DNA from 2 places in the Lutispora sp. QWL-02 genome. Region 2 is predicted to be linked to the other one. Evidence: a T-box and tRNA genes for the amino acid it is inferred to sense, from the RefSeq annotation. Region 2 holds a T-box; the other holds one or more tRNA genes.
The links. A T-box is a leader RNA that pairs with one kind of tRNA and senses whether it is charged. The one in region 2 lies ahead of metG (methionine--tRNA ligase), so its partner is inferred to be a tRNA-Met.
Positions count from the first base shown of each region.

Region 1: it has a tRNA-Met gene. The T-box ahead of metG (methionine--tRNA ligase) is inferred to sense a tRNA for this amino acid. The anticodon was not compared.

Region 1 covers NZ_CM177762.1:1,164,745-1,168,160, reverse strand. The annotation lists gene AC4HCY_RS05165 (DUF1657 domain-containing protein) at 1-67, opposite strand, end outside; gene bcp (thioredoxin-dependent thiol peroxidase) at 263-721, opposite strand; tRNA gene AC4HCY_RS05155 (tRNA-Thr) at 867-942, opposite strand; tRNA gene AC4HCY_RS05150 (tRNA-Glu) at 967-1,041, opposite strand; tRNA gene AC4HCY_RS05145 (tRNA-Met) at 1,065-1,141, opposite strand; tRNA gene AC4HCY_RS05140 (tRNA-Met) at 1,185-1,261, opposite strand; tRNA gene AC4HCY_RS05135 (tRNA-Leu) at 1,270-1,358, opposite strand; gene AC4HCY_RS05130 (Ppx/GppA phosphatase family protein) at 1,466-2,386, opposite strand; gene AC4HCY_RS05125 (S1 domain-containing RNA-binding protein) at 2,460-2,885, opposite strand; gene ftsL (cell division protein FtsL) at 2,968-3,282, opposite strand; gene yabQ (spore cortex biosynthesis protein YabQ) at 3,304-3,416, opposite strand, start outside.
Region 2 covers NZ_CM177762.1:90,842-94,257, reverse strand. The annotation lists gene AC4HCY_RS00400 (EAL domain-containing protein) at 1-1,343, opposite strand, end outside; T-box leader at 1,899-2,133, shown strand; gene metG (methionine--tRNA ligase) at 2,177-3,416, shown strand, end outside.

The sequences.
Region 1 (3,416 bases), 1.1 Mb from region 2:
TCGAATAAGTGCCTTTTGCAGCCTCTGCTGATGCTATGGCTTTCTTTAAATCGCTTTGCACTGTCATTTTCAATTCACCTCATTTTAAAATTGATTTCATTAGATATTCTGTTTATTTAGCGAATTAATATGTAGAACATTTTTTGATTTTTTATGAATAAAATGCATTTTATTAAAAAAAGACTTTACAGTCCTTTTAATGGGGATTTCCCATGCATAATAAAAAATATCGCAAAACTTGCGATATTTTTTATTGAATCTTCTATTTTACGAGAAATTCTAAAATTTCTGCCGCATTGGTATCAGGCTTTGCTTTCGGAAAAACCTTCATAACCTTTCCTTCTTCATCGATTATATAAGTTGAGCGCACTACGCCCATGCTTGTTTTGCCATAAATTTTTTTCTCCTGCCATACACCATATGCCTGAATTGCCTTGAGCTCCGGATCCGATAACAGGATAAAAGGCAGCTCATATTTGGTCACAAAGCTCTGGTGGGATTTTTCACTGTCCTTGCTGATGCCTATGATCACAATATCATTGTTCTTAAAGCTGTCATATAAAGCTTTAAAGGCTTGAGCCTGGCGTGAGCATCCGGGAGTATTATCCTTGGGATAAAAATACACGACCACCTTTTTGCCTCGAAAATCAGAAAGGCTTACGGCATTGCCATCCTTGTCATTCAATGTAAAATCAGGTGCTTTTTCTCCAATATGCAACATAGCTTTATCTCCCTTACTTCTTTATTAGCAATATTATGGCATTTTTTATACCATACTTCAAGATTATGGAGCAAAAGAAATCTATACTTCCCTATAAATTATAAAAAGCTTGCAAAGTTATTTGCTTTGCAAGCTTTGTTTCAAATGGAGCTGGTGGACGGAATTGAACCCCCGACCTGCTGATTACAAGTCAGCTGCTCTACCTGCTGAGCTACACCAGCGTATCTAAATTATTATAGGCTTTATGGTGACCCATGGGGGAATCGAACCCCCGTTACCGCCGTGAGAGGGCGATGTCTTGACCGCTTGACCAATGGGCCATATCTTTTGCTTCAAAAATAAATGGTAGCGGCGATTGGATTTGAACCAATGACCGTTCGGGTATGAACCGAATGCTCTAGCCAACTGAGCTACGCCGCCGTTATCTGATTGTAATGCATCATGACAATCATCTTTTAAATTTTGGTTGCGGGGGAGGGATTTGAACCCACGACCTCCGGGTTATGAGCCCGACGAGCTACCGGACTGCTCTACCCCGCGATGAATACTGGTGCCGGAGACCGGAATCGAACCGGTACGGTCTTTTGGGACCGCAGGATTTTAAGTCCTGTGCGTCTGCCAGTTCCGCCACTCCGGCCAACTGCTCGGCTATCACCGTACAGCGACAAATATAATTATATATGTTTTATCCCCAATCGTCAACAACAATTTTATGAAATATAAAAAAATCCTGAATTGGAGGCTCTAAAAGACTCCGCTGTATTTTATTACCATGCCCTCAAGATTATCATTTTCGCTTATGATGATCTCCTCAGCATTCAGCTTTTCCATAATATATTTTGTTATAAAAATACCTGCAGGTATGATATCGGCTCTTTCTTTCTGCAAGCCTTTTACAACATACCTTTCTTTAACCGACATAGCCTTCAAGTTTTCAAAAATTTTGTTTAAAAATTCTCTGGCTAATATAGTATTGTGAACTATCTCCCAATCATATACTTTCATTTGATGGAAAATCGAAGCCGCAGTTGTCGCGGTACCGCCAATAGCCACTATTCTGCCTATTTTCTTATTTTTCAAAAAAGATAAAGCGTCCCTAAACAAAAGATCCAGATTTTTTTCCAGGGCATTTATATCTGATTGATGGATCGGATTTGTTTTGATAAACTTTTCCGTCATCCTGACGGCTCCTGCATTAATACTGGCAGAATAAAGGATATTCTCACCTTCGCTCAACACCAATTCAGTGCTTCCGCCTCCAACATCTATAACAAGAAGGTTTTCACTCTTCCCGAGGCCATAGGATGCTCCAAACATGCCTATCGCTGCTTCCTCTTCTCCATCTAAAACTTTTATGGTCAAACCGGTTTCATTTTTCACCTTTTCCAGGAAATCTTCTCTGTTGCCTGCATCTCTTATAGCGCTGGTAGCAGCTATTGTAATCCTTTCCGCTCCAAAGTCTTCCGCTTTTTTCATAAAATATTTGATCGCTTCAATGTTTTTCTGCATCGCTTTTTCGGTAAGCAAGCTTGAATGTCCCATATCTTTGCCTATCCTGGTCGTAATAACTTCTTTAGTCTTTCGCTTGAAATTACCTCCTACAACCTCACATAACATCAATCTTATAGAATTAGTTCCCAAATCTATTGCGGCAATTTTACTCATACGAATCTCCTTTATGTTAGTTTTTAAAAACAATACTGTCAGCATAACTGACAGTATCATTGATTATATAATTTTATCTCTGGGCAATGTCTCCCTTGCGGCTATAACCGCCGCTTCTCTTTGACTCTCTATTCTTCATAAATTCCTGAAGCCTTTCCTCGCTCTCCTTCATGAATTTCGAAAGCCTATCCTCAAAGCTTCCGTTCTGGGTCTTCTTAAATTCTTGCTGCCAGTCTATTTCAACAGGCTTTGTGGACTTTTTAATCGTCTGGGCCTGCTTGATCGACAGATTTATCTTTCCGTCTCGGTCTATGTTCAATACCTTCACTCTGACCGATTGTTTTTCTTTTAGATAGCTGTTTATATCTTTTATATACGTATCAGCAATCTCTGAAATGTGGACCAGTCCGGTTTTCCCCCCCGATAGTTGAACAAAAGCACCAAATTTGGTTATATTGGCTACAACTCCATCAACTATCATACCTTCCTCTATAGGCATACTGAAAAAATTCCTCCTTTAATTTGCAATGGGTGATAATTAAAAATAATTTCCAGAAGATATTAGAAAAAAATTACTATAACTAATTACCCCCTTCTTGCAAATTGACATCAGACGAGGACTGATCAACATATACTCTCTCATCGGGCTTAACCAATCCAAGCTGCTCCCGGGCTGCTTTCTCGATATACTCCTTGGTTGAAGTATCCTTAAGCATGTCCTGCAGCTTTTGATTCTCTTTTTTGGCTGTTTGAATTTTCCCGGATATCTCCTGCTGTGATTTTTTCAGCCTGTATATGGTGACTTGCTGGCTGGCAATGGTGAAGGCAGCATAAAGAATAAATATAAACGCAAAAAAATTAGTCCATATTATTTTCTTTTTTCTTTTACTCTTCATAATGCCTATCCTCCCAAATTTCTATAGCCGTTGTTCATCCTCTTTATGATTATCCCTTTTAATTATCAGTTTATAATATTTCTTCGCATCTCTCAATAGTTTTTTAGGCAATAATGCTTTTTTCTTAGTTTTTA
Region 2 (3,416 bases):
CTTGCTATTTCATTTTTCAATTTTTGCCGTTCATTTTCTGCTAATAATTCATTTAAAAGAGAATTATAATCTTTTCCATTTTTCTCAGTTATGCCAAGGGCGTTTTTAAAGTCTTCTGATAAATAAAAATTTCTGCCGGATACTTCATACTCCCATACACCGCTATTGGTGCCTTTTATTGCAATATCATATTTTTGTTTTAAATCTTCAATTTTTTCCGTGTAGTCTTGTATCGTAGCATATTGAATTTTAAATTTTTCTTCTGAGTTTGCCAGCTGCTCATATGCTGAAAAAATTTTTTTGTTGTTTTCCAGCAGCTCTTTTTCCTTTATTCCAAGCTTTTCATACAGCTCATTTAGCTCTTTGAAATTATTGCTTAACCGAAACATAATAGCAATAATAATCAAAATAGTTGTGAATGACCCAAATATAATAATCCTCATGGTATTTAATTGGTTCATTTGAGCATTGATTTCTGATTTTGGGATTATTGCAGCAATTCTCCAATCGTTGGAGGCCATTGAGTTATAAAATAAATAGTATTCTGTGTTGTTTTCTATGTATTCATAAAACTCTGGGCTTTCACCGAGAAACTTACTGTCAGTTTTTTTAATTTTTCCTCCAAGCTCTTCTATTTTCATTAGAGCTTCCAGGCTCATATTTGGATGATATATTATTGTGTCGTTGCTGCTTATTAAAATAGGAAAGCCTTTTAGGCCTATAGAATAAGAATCTATAAAGGATATGAGTTCTTCCATATGTATATCTATGCCAACACTGCCTGCCAAGCGGCCATGCTCATATATGGGCGATACTATAGATAAGGTAAATTTCCCGGTAATACCATCTATGTAGGGCTGTGTATAGGTAACCTTTCTGTTGCTTTGATTCATTTCAATATACCATGGGCGGGTTTCCATATCATAATCATAATCCGGAACCCAAATGCCTTCATTGGTCGCTAAGCAGTTAAGCTCTTTCATTCCAAGCCATGCAAGGGCTATATTATTACTGGTGCTTTTGATTCTTTCCAGTGTAGCTTTAACCTTCTTGTAATCAGGGCTGGATGCAATTGTCTCACTAGATTCATTTTCTTTGACAAAGCTTACTATTGCATCATTAGTCAGCATCTGAGCAACCAGTTCGCCGTAGCGGCACAAATATTTGTCTATTTCCATTGAAATTATCTGAGTATCTTTTTTCAAGTTGCCTAAAATGCTTTTCCTCAGATTATTCTTGATATGAATAAGCAAAAAAACACCTGATAAAGTGAAAATTAGAACCAAGACTAAAAAGCAGACACCAATCCAATTAGAAGTATTGTATTTTTTTTCACTTTTCATAATAAAAACTCCTTAAAGGCTTATTTTCATTGATCAAAAGCTGTTACCACAGGTAAACCTTAAAAGAAGTACACATATTTGGAATAAAAAGTTTACATAATACTACAAAATACTACAAAATTCAACAAAAAAGGTTGTTTATATACATGTTACTACAATATATAATAATTATCAATTAATAATTCGCACATTGACATAGCGAATCTGTTATCGAAATGTACAAATTTGAAAAAGAACTTTTCATGGCTAAAAACAAAGCAATGAATTCACAATCATAAATATTTTTTAATTAGTAGGAATAGAGTTCAGAAAATGAAATAGGGATTACAAAAATCAGATTGACTAAATATTTGATTTATTGTATATTCTATATTATATAAGAACTTTGGGTTCAGGACTCAGAAGAGCGGGGAGCAAAAATCACGAAAAGATATGAAAAGTTAAAAAATAGCCCTTTCGTGAAGTTTAGTGATTCATGCACTATTGCCCCCAATGTAATACCATAATACCAGAGACCAGCGACTGACCTTAAAGGAATCCCCAAAGCGTGCAAATATAAAAGTGATGATGGGAAGAGTAGTCTGGAAATATGTCAAAGAGAGCCGATGTCAGGTGAAAATCGGTACAAAAAGCCGGATGAACATGGTCCTTGAACTGTGTAGGTGAGGTATATGCTTAGCCTGCACCGGAAACCTCCGTTACAGGGTAAAGTGATGATAGTCACTTATTGAGGTTTTTACTGTGAAGTAAAAATAAATTAGGGTGGTAACACGATGCTCTCGTCCCTTTGGGGATTGAGGGTTTTTTTATTTTTTAAAAAAGGAGAGAAAGATATGGAGAAGAAAAAATATTATATCACTACACCAATTTATTATCCAAGCGACAAACTGCATATAGGCCATTCCTATACTACAGTGGCGGCTGATGCGGCTGCCAGGTATAAAAGGCTATCCGGCTATGATGTAATGTTTCTTACGGGTACTGATGAGCACGGGCAGAAAATACAGAGAAAAGCGGAAGACAAGGGTGTCACTCCAAAACAGTATGTTGATGAAGTAGTGGCAGGCATAAAGGAGCTGTGGAAGCTTTTAGATATCTCCAATGATAGATTTATCAGAACCACCGATGACTATCATGTAAAGATTGTGCAAAAGATTTTCAAGAAGCTTTATGATCAGGGGGACATATATAAAAGCGAATACGAAGGCTGGTACTGTACACCTTGTGAATCCTTCTGGACAGAACATCAATTGGTCGACGGCAAATGTCCCGACTGCGGGAGGGATGTGGAGCTCACAAAGGAAGAGAGCTACTTCTTCAAATTATCAAAGTATGCAGACAGATTAATAAAATACATTGAGGATAATCCGGACTTCATACAACCTCAATCCAGGCAGAATGAGATGCTCAACAATTTCCTGAGGCCCGGCCTTGAGGACTTGTGCGTATCCAGGACCTCCTTTGACTGGGGCATACCTGTAACCTTTGACGAAAAGCATGTAATTTATGTATGGATAGATGCATTATCAAACTATATAACTATTTTAGGCTATCTCACGGAGGATGACAGCGACTATAAAAAATATTGGCCTGCGGACGTGCATCTGGTCGGCAAGGAGATCGTAAGATTCCATACCATCATATGGCCTATCATGCTCATGGCGCTGGATCTGCCTCTTCCGAAGCAAGTATTCGGTCACGGCTGGCTAATATTGGAGGGTGGCAAGATGTCCAAATCCAAGGGCAATGTGGTAGACCCTGTGGTCTTAGTAGAAAAATACGGTGTAGATCCCATAAGATATTTCCTTCTCAGAGAGGTGCCCTTTGGTTCAGATGGGGTTTACTCGGAAGAGGCTTTGGTAAACAGGCTCAATTCGGATTTGGCCAATGACCTTGGGAATCTGCTATCAAGAACCATAACCATGATAGAGAAATATTTTGACGGGCTTATACCCTCGCCGAAGGCCGGGGAGCCTATAGACTCGGAAATTGAAAATATGGCATCTGAACTGCCGGGGAAGGTAGATGAGCTTATGAACAAGCTGCTTTTCTCCAATGCTCTGGCAGAGATAT